3 regions of the Paenibacillus sp. EKM206P genome follow, and region 2 is predicted to be linked to each of the others. Evidence: predicted binding sites of a transcription regulator. Region 2 holds the regulator's gene; each other region holds the start of a gene.
The links. The regulator LexA, encoded in region 2, represses DNA repair genes until DNA is damaged. The targets are predictions, from matches to a motif close to CGAACATATGTTCG.

Region 1 (4,248 bases), on a different contig from region 2:
GTAGGGAAATGCCCCCTGACACTGGCGTATGGTAAGAGCAACCACGTAAAATCCACTTGAATGATAGAAACGCGGTACGTGATAATTTTTTTTGGGGTCCCACATGTCCATATAGCAAACGTCCCTAGCAGGAAAAAGGCCTGCTTTAGAATTACACACGCCCATGATAAACCGTTGATCAGTTGGCCGCTTCTGTGCAGCTTCTATTAGTTCGGTCAATATAACTGAGTTGAGTTTATTAACACTGGTATACATATCAGTTCCCCTAAAAAAAACCTTACCGCCATAATCACCAGTTTCCCCTCTGGAGACATTTTTAAGATTAACCAAATTCCCTGTATCCAGACTAAGGAAATCGGGGAATCCAACAGCGAATTCCCCGTGTGTTGTAGGTGCTGTATAATTACCGCAATTTGTGATAAAAAGCGGTATTTCATAATTTGATTTAGGTATCCATCTTTCAACAGCTATTAGGTCGCTTTCGAAAAATGAATACCTATTTCCAAAGTCCCCACTTGGAAGTATCTCGGGTGCAAAAATTTCTCTGTTTTCCATATGAGTATGTTCATTTCTTTTTTAGTTCTTTTTTAGTTCTTGTGGTACAGGCATTGCGCCTACTAATGTTTTTTCTGATCTAGAAGATTTTTCTGCATCGTTAACTAACAATTTAGATACAAGACGCGCGATACTCTTTTTCATGGTTGCTCACCTCCCTTCCTTGGTAGAAGTAGAATAGCTTGAGCCGTGAAAGATAGAGCAATTACAGGGGATTGGAATATAAAATTAGTGATTACGACAGCTAACGAAATCCATTTTAAATATGGGTCTAATCCCGAAGGATTAAGGTCCTCAGATTTGCGCGGAGCCACCCATAAGACCACTAAAGCTGTTATGGATGTAAACAAGATTGTGCCATCGTGTCCAAGATGTATTAGAGGTATACTAGCGAAAAGCGTTGCAGAAAATACAGCACAGAATGTCAATGATCGGAAATGAAACCCGCCCGAGAACTTTCTAAGTGCTACAAAACTGAAAAAAGCCAAAAGGGCATTTAAAATATCACCCAGTACCCATCCAAATAGCACTGTAAGCATTAACCCCGTAAACCAATTAAGCTTAATCCCTATTACGTATGCTAAGACCGCAACACTGCCGGGGCCATCAGGATCAGCTTTCTTTATTTCTGATGCGATATGCCTCGATAGCTTTTCGAGCATCCTCGTAATCGCTCCTCTTTGAAAAGTAGTACGAAAGTCCAAAAGTGAATATAGACACCAGCAATATTGCAAGCGGATTTAAATAATACAACAGTATTACTCCCAAACTTATCGTTATTGTCGAAAACAGGGTACTTGTTAAGACCATTTTATTTTCTGTTGTATTGTAGTCTTCTCTCCAGATGAAATCATGGGGAGGCGCTGATATGAAAGAAAATCCCGTTTTGTATAGCTTGAAAATTGCGGCAATAAGGTAAGTAGTGAGTATAGAAGTTCCTTGCAACAAAAACACTTGCAGAGAGGCGTTTTCCTTTAATACAGTTATCTGCATTATATTAAGGAAGCTATATACATAAAAAATTAACATTTGTAAAGTGGCATAGGCACTTATGGCAGACCCCAATATAAAAGCAGACCAATGTAATTTTATTTTTAGAGAAAGTCTATAAAATATTACAAACAGACCATACTGCAAAGGTAAGTCAAATTTAGGTATGTTCAGTACAATCCTCATCAAAAAGGATACAAGAGAAATAACCACAGCAAAAAGGATAATCTTATACTTGTAGTCTTTTATGGGGAGCATGTACAAAGCTAAAGGGAACACAAGAATAGCCAGTGCATCAAAGACACCCATAATTAAATAGAAAAAATTAGTTAACACCATACACCACCCTATAGTTAAGTTACCTTAATTATATAGCGGTGTATTGGGTAATCAAGGTATTTTATGCATTTACCGAAATAATATCCTCCAGCTTAATCCAACTATAATCGTCTTCGCTACGAGATAGCTTTATCTCGCGTCTAGCAGTGTTTACGGAAGTGACCGCGCCTGTCATAGCTGAATCATCAAACGGGTCGAAAATAGATATGGTGACCTCAGTACGACGATTGTAGGAGTCAATTAGCGCCTTCTCAATTAAGCGTATTTCCTGCTCGTCCAGCTCCGGCTTATTGCGGCGCTGCTGTTCTCTCATTAGACGCAAATAACCCTCTTTATGCTCAGGTAGGATGATCCGACTACTTTCCCATAAACCATTTTCTTCCAACTTTTTACCCAACATAACCGCCTCCTGTTTAAGATATGTATTCATTATAAAGAGAACAAACGTTCCCGACAATAGAACGAAATATAGAAAAATATCCCTAATACTGATAGACTATAAAAAAAACACGAGGTGAACCAACCGATGTCAGTTTTGTTTAAAAAAATATGCCTTTCAATATTTACAGTCTTCTTCGTTTGCTCGATTATAATCCCCCACGCATCCGCGCAGAAACCTTACGAGAATTTTAATACTGTAGGTAATTGGACACTGGGCTCTGCCTTTTCGGACTTACAGCCACAGCTCAAGAACATGAAAATTGAGACAGAGTATTATCAAATCGCATACAGTGGGGATGTTGCTTTCTTTGACGACAATCAATATCTCCACTTCCACAACGGAATTCTTGAATATGTAAGTGTTTATCAAAAGGGAAAAGGTATCAAAAACAAATTTGTGGTGGGCGATACAGCAAAAAGAGTCATCGAAAAACTAGGAAATCCATTAACTAAAATGAACGCATCCGAATCTATTTATTATTCTTATGGTACTGATTATACTGATCCTGAGCTAACGGTAGAGATTAAGAACGGAAAAGTTTTTTCTGTCCAACTCGAAAAAGTTACTGAGGGTTTCCCTGATGAAAATAGGGCAGTCCAGTTTTATCTGAACAAAAATAAAAATAAAATTAATTTCATGAAATGAATGAACCCCGGAGAAATCCGGGGTTTTAGTATTCCGTATAGTATCTGTTTACAGCTCCAGGTGGCGTTGTCGGTGTGGAAATCTTCGGGTCCCTGTCCCATCCTTCAATAATGACGATATGCCGTGTGTCCAATTTGTTTTCCCACAAGATATAATTATCCTTTTCAAGAGCCAGCAGCCCCGCCTTTATGTCCTCTGTGCGCCTTCCTGTCTTTATCTCCAGTTCCTTCATGGTTGGTAGTCGGCGGCGACCTGCTGAATAATTGTAGAGTATCCGTAGCAGCTTGCGCTCGATATCAGGTAACATGTCGATCACTCCTCTGCAACTATTATATGCAAACAAGCGTTCGTCATTCAACATAAAAAAATGCTCCGCTGGCAGTCTAATTGCCAGTGGAGCTAGTACTTTCTTTGGCACTTACGGGCTTAAAATAAACACTCCTACAGAGTGCCACTACATCTCAATCCGCATTTACAATGCGGAAATCAAGTTCAATTCAAACACTCACATAGAGTGCAGCTTTACGGTTAGGTTACAAAATATTTTGAGTTTACTTACTTTGCAGTAGGGTAATCTTTAACACCTAGTCTTTCCTTCAACGCGTGTTGCAACACCTTTGTACTCTCCAATACTTACCGCCTCACTACTACACAAATGAGCGTTATAATTAATTTGAGGTGGTCTATTTGTTTATTTCTCCAATGTTACTTGAAACAGCGGCTGCCCCCTTTTCGGATTCACGCTATATCTTCGAACCGAAAATAGACGGCCACCGCTTAATATATTCGCAACAGAACGGCAATGTACGCTTATTCACGCGCCATAACAACGACTGCACACACCAATACCCGGAACTGTTACTTCCCTTTGATGACGACATTATCCTGGATGGCGAGGTAGCCTGTTACGATCCAGCCACAGGGTTAGTTGATTTTGAATCAATCATGACACGTTTTAAGGCCAAGAAATCAGAAAAAATCCAGCAGTTAACCAACACACTCCCCGTTACTTTTGTTATTTTCGACATGCTCCACTATAAAGGACAAGATCTTCAGGATTTGCCCTTAATGCAACGCAAAGAAATTTTGGCTAGTCTCACCTTGCCGAGTGATCGCTTCGGTATGATCCCGTTTGTAGAAGGCGCAGGAGATGCTCTGTTTAAACAAATGCAGGATCTAAAACTAGAAGGTATGGTGGGAAAAAGGAAGGACAGCAAGTACTATAACCGTCGACATAGCGCATGGCAGAAGGTCATTAACTGGTCCTATGCAGACGT
Region 2 (4,248 bases):
ATATAACTGATATCGACGTCATCATCCTCATACTGTTTAAAATATGGTTCGGGAAAACTTTCTTATATATATGACCAAATGTTGTTCTCGTATTTAGGTATAATTTTTCCTGACACAATAAAGCCGTTATTCTCATTTGACTTTTTAAAATCCCCCATATTTGAAAGTGACATTTTAATTATCATGGCTTGTCTCCTTCTGGTTTAATTTCTCTATGCACATTATTCTAAAAGAGAACCACTTTTTCCTGTCTGTTAGATTTATAAAAGAGTAAAATAGTAGCGACTGTTCAACTATGTGTGATATTTTAGATCCCCCTCCGCTTGCTTAAATGATTCATAGCAGTAGTTAGGTGTGCTATTTAACACAAAAAAGCAGGAAGAATTCCTCCCGCTTTTTGCATGGAAACAATTATTAACGTCTGCGTTGTCTATCGTTTACGCTAAACAAATTAACAGCCAGTGCGTTACCTCTTGCACGCGCAGTGGCTCTTTGATTGGAACGGATGTTCAATCTTCTTCTTCTTAAATCACGTCTGCAATGTCTTCTGCTCATAATATCACCTCCCTTCAAGAAATGAAGGTGCGGTTGAATCTTAGTGGCGTTTATGCTTACGCTTGGAAATTTTGATATTCAAGGCATTGGTTGCTAGTGCATTTCCGCTTCCTGTTTTAGCAGCTGCGGCTTGAAAGACTTTAACGACCAGATATCTGTTTTTCCCGATGCGATGCTTATACGTTTTAACTCTATTTCTGATCATCTGCATATCTCCTTTGCTTAGTTCTGCTATATATATATGTCAATTGTGATAGTAATGTATCAGCATAAATCTATTAGAAGCAAAAAGAAGCTAGTACCTATATCCCTAAAGGTTAACAAAAAAACTCATGCGAACCTGTCTTCGCCTTTTCAACTTTACGTTGCAGGAGATGTTACAGGCAGGTCGGCATGAGTCTAATGTGTAGAATAAAGATAATATGCAGTTTGTATGAAAATTATTTACTATTAAGGGTGTTAAGTTTTTTTTCGTAGTATGCCTCTTGGGCAAGAATATGATTCAGTTGTTCTGAGAGCTGTTTATATTCTTGGCTGGCCTCTGGGTAATTATTTCTTTCGGAAATTACAGCTTCAAGTTGCTTTTCTAAATACCTGAAATGGATGAGTATTTGTATGTACTGAATACGATCGTAGGTTGTTATGTGTGATTTCTCTTCTGCATACAAATGATCCATTGTTGGAACTGCACAGCTTACGACGATAAATATCATAACAAACGCTGAAATTATTATTTTTTTCATTTAATTCCTCCTACAGAGCTATGAGTAATTAATATACCATATTTAGCTAAAAGAAAGATCTATTAGTTTTTCCCATAACAGTATAGCTGTTCAAGATCAGTGGGGGATTATTTGAGATGATGAGGCTGATTTTATAGTAGATACAATAGGAATAGGTTGCAAAAAGGAAAGAATAGTTGTGAGATACATAGTAAGCATAATAACAATACAAAACCGGCTTGCCCTAGGCAGCCGGTTTTGTATTAGGGGATAGAATAACGGGGAAGGAAGAACGAGAAATCAGTGGAAGTCCCGGAAGAGTCCTACAACTTTGCCCAAAATACTGACGTGTGTCAGACGAAGCGGTTCAAAGGCTGGATTTTCAGGTTGAAGCCGGATATGATCTTTTTCTTTGTAGAAGGTTTTAACTGTAGCTTCGTCTTCATCTGTCATAGCTACAACAATATCGCCATTATCAGCGGTCTGCTGCTGACGTACGATTACATAGTCTCCGTTAGCAATCCCAGCCTCAATCATGCTTTCGCCTACAACAGATAACATGAATATTTTATCCTCACCAACAAAGTGTTGGGGAAGAGGAAAGTAATCTTCAATATTTTCTGTCGCCGTAATAGGAAGACCAGCGGTTACTTTGCCGACGACGGGGACACGACTAATGGAGTAATTAATCAAGTTGCTGTTATCCGATTCGTCTTGACCGAGTAACTCAATAGCCCGTGGTTTTGTAGGATCGCGGCGAATGAGTCCTTTTTTCTCTAAGCGATCCAAATGACCGTGAACCGTAGAACTGGAGGCCAATCCGACAGCCTCGCCTATTTCGCGTACAGAAGGGGGGTATCCCTTTAGACGCACTTCATTGCGGATAAATTCAAGAATGGCCTGCTGGCGGCTCGAAATCTTAGACATACCGTATCAACCCCATTTAGTAACGTTTGGGAAAATTATAGCATAGAACCTCCGTTCGTACAAACATAAGTTCTAAATAATCCCTAAAAAAATTGCGAACTTTTGTTCTCTTTTCTATTGAACAAAACAAACGTTCGTGTTATATTGTGAAAACATAAGAACAAACGTTTGGAGGACACAGCCATGATGAAATATAGCACCTATCAAAGTATTTTTCCAATGAATATAGAAAATTTACAGGAGACCCGAAAAGAGGGTAGGGCGCGTTTTATGCAGATTATTACCCATACTCTTTTACTTAAGCTTCTTATTATAGTGATTGTTGCTTGGATTGCAGGAGCAGGTGTACTTACGGTTTTCGCGGCTCCTTCAGCTTCCAAGGAAGAAGTGACTAAACTGACGGTACAACCTGGGGATACGTTGTGGCAGATTGCCGCGAATCATAAACCGGAACGAATGGATACACGGGTATATATAGAAGGAATTGTGCGGATTAACGGTTTAGAGGATCGGGGAGTGCAGGCAGGTCAGGTACTCAAGCTTCCTGACTTATGATCTATTGACTATTAGAGCTTGTCAGGGAGCGTAATGCGGGAGCCTTGACAAGCTCTTTTCTACATGTCAAAGTGTATTATATCTTTGCTTTTATGGAGGGGACACAATTTGGATATAGACAGCTTGGTACAGCGCATTAATGAATTAGCGCGCAAAGCAAAATCCGAGGGTTTGACGGAAGAGGAAGCCACAGAGCGCGCCAATCTTCGAGAAATTTATTTAGGTAACATTCGCCGTAATTTTCGGCAGCAGCTTGAAACGATTGAATTTGTGGACGATGATACATCGAAGGGAAATGACGGGCTGAAGCATTAATGTTGTTAAAGCGCCCAAGCCTGCAATTTGCCTTTTGTTTTAGGTACCTCTCATGGTATCTATATAGATCAGCTTTGAGGCAATTGTTTTAATGTAATATATCTGGGAAGGAATTGAGAGATGGCCCGATCATTTGAAAGAAAAGTACGCAAAAACACAGCGCATTTAAATAAATCGCGCAAAAAGCAAGGTATTCAAACCATTAGCGGCGCAGGTTCTGCAATGGATATTTTCCGTGGCCGTAACATTACTGTGCCAATTATGCTGGCTGGTCTTTCTGTATTGTACATGCTTATGAGTTACTTTTTGACTAAGACCGGTATGCGAGGGATGGATTGGCTTGTATTCGGCCTGTACTTGATGTTGGCTGTTATCTTTTTTATCCGTCGTCCTTATCTGAAAGTGGGAAAGGATACTCTCTATATGCTGAAAGGTGGTAGAGAACGTCCAATGACGGCAGGGGACATGAAAGCCATCAAGATTGAAAAGGGTTACGTAACCGTTGAAAGAAAAGGTAAGGGTGGTAATTTTATTTTCACAAAATCATTAGGTCGCTATGACACGGATGCCATTGCAGAGCGACTTGAGAAGTTTGCGCTATCCAATCAGATACAGGTTGACAAGAAATAACTGATTTAGCCTGTAGCTCTGTAACAAAGGCCGTATGATGTTATTTCATATAACATGCTGCGGCCGCTTGCTTAATATGGGCACACATAACGATTCAAATGCTTAATCAAGCAAATAGGCGTACATATACTGTGGAAAGAGAGTGGATAATTCAGATGACGATTCAGGCGGTAATGTTTGATCTTGATGATACCCTTTTGTGGGATGAACGTAGTGTAGAAGAGGCATTTGATGCAGCGTGTCAAACAGGCTCCCGTGAAGCAGGTGTTGATCCAAAAGCTCTGGAGGAAGCCGTACGTAAAGAAGCACGCGCTTTGTATGAATCCTATGAAACCTTTAGTTTTACTCAAATGATCGGCATTAATCCGTTTGAAGGATTGTGGGCGAATTTTACAGCAGGTGAGCAGCCTGAATTCCGTCAATTGGAACAGTTGGCCCCTGTTTATCGAAAGGAATCATGGCGCAGAGGACTCCAGCAACTAGGGATAGATAATGAGAAGTTGGCGGAAAAGCTGGCTACCCAATTTGCTTCGGAAAGACGCGC
Region 3 (4,248 bases), 350 kb from region 2:
TTCATTCAAAAGCTTCTGCTTAACGGCACGAGCTGTTCCCTTTAAATCCACACCACGGTGCTCATAAAATTGGCTGTCTTCCGTTGAAATGAGGGCGTCCACAATCGACTGAGGGACATCCTTCAGATCAACGAGCTGTCGATCCTCCTCCATGCGCATTCTTCCAACCGGAGTTACCTGATCATTAAATAATACAAAGCTGGTCAGAGCGTTCTCATTTACCTTTTCATATATCAACTGACGTGATCGTACAGGTTCATCATGAACCAGTGCCGCTACATAGCCGGATATAAGACCTCCAGCAAATAGCACTCCAAGTACACCCGCAAACGAGAACCACTTGATATTAATTAGCAAAACTCTGCCAAAAATACGCCACCTACTGCGTTTTTGAGATGATGGTCGACGTTTTGGGTTCATAAAAATGGTTTTCTCCCCTCAATATTCATTCATTTCCACTTGTTTTTGCTCAAGATATTATGATACGCCATGTTAGGTTTTACGTAAACTCTAACGTTCCAAAAAATACATTTGTATTAGGAACACTTGTTCTGTATATAATACTACTATAAGAGTATACATTCAAGAATATTTTGGTAGGATGATCAACACCTATCAGGAGAGGAGGTCGAATTTTTGAAGGAACGCAGAAATAAAACCATATTCTTATCGGACTGCCAAAGTTTTTATACCAGCATCGAAAAAGCAGATGATCCCAAATACCAACATAAGCCACTCGTTGTGGCCGGTGACCCTGCACTTCGTTCAGGCATTATTTTAGCTGCATGTCCGCTGGCCAAAAAATACGGTATATCTACAGCAGAACGTCTGGGAGAAGCGGTGAAAAAATGTCCTGACCTTATCATTGTACGCCCGCGTATGCAGCATTATATCGATGTTTCATTAAAAATAACAGAAATCTATAATGAATATACGGATTTGGTTGAAGTTTTCAGCATTGATGAACAGTTTCTGGATATGAGCGGAAGCCTCTCTCTGTTCGGAGATCCGGTGAGTATTGCAAGTGAAATTCAGCAAAAGGTACTGGCACAAACAGGAGTATGGATTCGAATTGGCATCAGCTCCAACAAAATGCTGGCTAAAACAGTAATAAGACAAACTAAATTACTTGTACATAATTATAAAATCCTGTAGGAACAAGATATTTAACGACTAAAGTAATGTACATTATTCAATTTCTTTGTTTATTGCTTTCGAAAAAAGTTTTAGATTAAAAATTTAGTTGTAGATGTCCAAGTATTTCTTATTGCTTAGACTAAGATAAGGCTTCTTTTAGAGCACTACATGCTACCCGCGTATGTTCTTTAATTAATAATTTAAATGGAATATAATGATGAGGACGTGACCCAAGCAAAGGTGCGGAAGCACCCTTTTTATTGAACTAACGGATAGCTTGGTTCCAATAATCAGGAATTTACACTGTACTAATAGTGAAAGATCGAATTTACTGGATGTATTAGTTTTAATACCTGTTTATTTATAATGCCCCCCGATTTTTAGGGATCTCTCTAGTGCCTGACCAGCTTGGGTCAAAGAGGACGCTCTTATGATAGCTGCGCTACCATAGCGTTCTTTAATTTTATCTGTTGCTTCTTCCAAGGAGCGGATACGCTCATGATCCTCAAAGAAGGAAAGTTGATAAGTTTGGTCGTCAACCAACCCACTTAAAGTGACACCTAAGCGTCGTATCGGCATACCGTTCCAAAAATTATAAAATATTTTTTTTGCTGCGTTGTACACTTTATTCGTATTGTTAGCCGGATCTGTTAGCTTTATTTGCCTAGAAAATCCGGTGGGAGCCTCATATGGACTGCATGTACAACTAACGGTCACGACAGAGCCCATGTACCCCTTACGACGACTGTCTCGACAAACTTCTTCCGAGAGTTCAAGCAGGATGGTCTCTACTTCATTTGGTTCCAAATAATCTTGGGGTAGGGTGATCATATGGCTTACCGACTTTTGTGGAGAACTGAGGGTATACGGAGCTACAGGACTCTCATCTAGACCATTGGCTGTTTTCCACATGACCTCCGCCTGTATATCCGACTGTTTTCCAAAACGAACGCGGAATTTAGACTTAAGGTCTGGTAGAGACGTTCTAGCGATATCACCAATGGTTGTCATACCAAGCCGCTCAAAATGGGACGACATCCGCGAACCTACCCCAAACATTTTATTAACTGGCTGTGGCCAGAGTAGCTGCTCTAATTCTGTCTTGGGTAACGTGAATATACCGCTTTTAATTTTTTTAGCCCAAATATCAGTTGCGCTTTTGGCAAGAACCTTATTGGAACTGATTCCTATTCGTACCCAAACCCCGGTTTGTAAAAGAATCTTCTTTTGAATTTCTCTTGCAACGGTTAAAGAATCTCCAAAAATTTTAAAACTACCCGAAATGTCCAGAAACTGCTCATCGATACTAAACACCTCTACTAGATCGGTGTATTCCTTGTATATATCCGTAATTGCTAAAGAGACATCAATATAATGTTTCATACGGGGACGGACGATCACAAGCTCAGGACATTTGTTGAGGGCTTCACCGAGCCGGTCTGCTGTAGACACCCCGAAACTTTTGGCCATAGGGCATGCTGCTAAAATAATTCCAGACCTGCGTGCAGGATCGCCTGCTACCGCAAGCGGTTTATTTTTGTACTCTGGGTAAGAAGCTTTTTCTACACTCGCATAAAAACTCTGACAATCCGCCAAAAGAATTGTCCGCTCAGTTGTTTTAGTCATGCTGTACCCTCCAAAACCGATTACGTATATACGAACATGCGTTCTTGATTATTATAATGCCAAACACGAGTTCTGTATTCAGGTAATTTATAGGACTTGTATAATTTGCAAGTGAAAAGATTGAGGAGTTTAAATGATTTTCTCCATAGGTAATGAAGTCAAAGAAACTTGCTCCTTGTTGTCAAAAAGCTAAAGAGGGACTATCCCCCAATGGAAATAGTCGTGTCTTTACCGGCGGCTTGCTCAGCCAGGATACACTGCTGCAGATTTTCCGCCACGATCTGGGCAATGGCTTTATCGGAAGCGTTACGTACGGTGGACAACTGTGGAACCACTTTCTTGCAGGACTTCCCTTCCTCCATTAGCCGTAACACGCCTCGAATTTGTCCTTCAATTCGGCGAAGGCGTGTTTTCATCAATTCCGATAATTGTATTCCATTTTAGTCTGCTCCTCTCTAACATACCGATATAGGTATAATATAGAGTAAAGAATTAAACTCATACACTTCTTAAATAAACAGATTCACCTTACCGTTCGACGCGTCTCCCAGGTAAGCAACCACACCTGCATATTCCAAACCATCGATCAATTCCTCCTGTTTCAAGCCAAGGAGATCCATAGTCATAGTGCACGCTACGAGTTTCACTCCCTGCTCCTGCGCAAGCTCGATGAGCTGCGGCAAGGACAGTGCATTGTTCTTCTTCATGACATGCTTGATCATTTGTGGGCCAAGCCCAGCGTAATTCATCTTTGACAGTCCGAGCCTCTTTGCGCCTCGTGGCATCATCCAGCCGAAAGCTTTTTCAAGCAAGCCTTTATTCGTCTTCACAATCTCGTCTTTACGAAGCGTGTTTAATCCCCAAAAGGTAAAGAAGATCGTCACTTCATGATCATATGCTGCCGCACCATTTGCAATAATAAACGCTGCAATTGCTTTGTCCAAATCGCCGCTGAAAAGGACGATCGTTGATTTTTCTGCCATCGTATTTAAACTCCTTTTCGTTTTGTACCAATACCCCTATAGGTAGGTATTATAAGTGAAATGTTGATGTAACTCTTTCTGCTATATCTTAAAGAATGGAGGACCAAACCTTTATAGCTGTAAGGGCAATCAGCACAACCAAGCCGTATCTAAGCACCTTAACATTGATTTTAGAACTTACTTTGGAGCCAAGCGGCGCACCAATCACGCTTCCGATGACAGTAAATACGGTCGGCAAGAGGGGGATTGCACCGCCGCTAATTTTACCGAGGACTCCGCCAATCGCAGATATAAATACGATAGCCAGTGAAGAAGCGATGGTTGTTCGCGTCGGAATCCTGAGAACTGTCAGCATAATCGGGATAAGGATAAACGCTCCTCCAGCACCTACGATCCCAGATACGATCCCTACCACAAAAGCAGATCCTACGGCAATCCACTTGTTGAAGCGCAGTTCTTGCACCTGTTCTTCTGTGCCTCTGCGGGGAATCAGCATGAGAAT

Region 1: a site for LexA is predicted at 2,322-2,335, ahead of G9G53_RS22905 (YolD-like family protein). Genes of this name have one in related genera too.
Region 3: a site for LexA is predicted at 2,795-2,808, ahead of G9G53_RS09685 (DNA polymerase IV). Genes of this name have one in related genera too.

Annotation. Positions count from the first base shown of each region.
Region 1 covers NZ_JAAMNQ010000015.1:56,366-60,613, reverse strand. The annotation lists gene G9G53_RS22920 (hypothetical protein) at 1-555, opposite strand, end outside; gene G9G53_RS26770 (hypothetical protein) at 577-699, opposite strand; gene G9G53_RS26955 (accessory gene regulator ArgB-like protein) at 696-1,217, opposite strand; gene G9G53_RS22910 (hypothetical protein) at 1,168-1,884, opposite strand; gene G9G53_RS22905 (YolD-like family protein) at 1,946-2,281, opposite strand; gene G9G53_RS22900 (hypothetical protein) at 2,411-2,971, shown strand; gene G9G53_RS22895 (hypothetical protein) at 2,997-3,278, opposite strand; gene G9G53_RS22890 (ATP-dependent DNA ligase) at 3,659-4,248, shown strand, end outside.
Region 2 covers NZ_JAAMNQ010000003.1:268,437-272,684, reverse strand. The annotation lists partial or broken gene G9G53_RS07955 (GNAT family N-acetyltransferase) at 1-185, opposite strand, end outside; gene G9G53_RS07950 (hypothetical protein) at 415-555, opposite strand; gene G9G53_RS07945 (hypothetical protein) at 596-760, opposite strand; gene G9G53_RS07940 (hypothetical protein) at 996-1,298, opposite strand; gene lexA (transcriptional repressor LexA) at 1,578-2,204, opposite strand; gene G9G53_RS07930 (LysM peptidoglycan-binding domain-containing protein) at 2,391-2,759, shown strand; gene G9G53_RS07925 (DUF896 domain-containing protein) at 2,868-3,074, shown strand; gene G9G53_RS07920 (hypothetical protein) at 3,195-3,704, shown strand; gene G9G53_RS07915 (HAD family hydrolase) at 3,860-4,248, shown strand, end outside.
Region 3 covers NZ_JAAMNQ010000003.1:623,039-627,286, forward strand. The annotation lists gene G9G53_RS09675 (transglycosylase domain-containing protein) at 1-420, opposite strand, end outside; partial or broken gene G9G53_RS09680 (Y-family DNA polymerase) at 637-1,107, shown strand; gene G9G53_RS09685 (DNA polymerase IV) at 1,495-2,763, opposite strand; partial or broken gene G9G53_RS09690 (metal-sensing transcriptional repressor) at 2,964-3,202, opposite strand; gene G9G53_RS09695 (DsrE/DsrF/DrsH-like family protein) at 3,273-3,746, opposite strand; gene G9G53_RS09700 (sulfite exporter TauE/SafE family protein) at 3,835-4,248, opposite strand, start outside.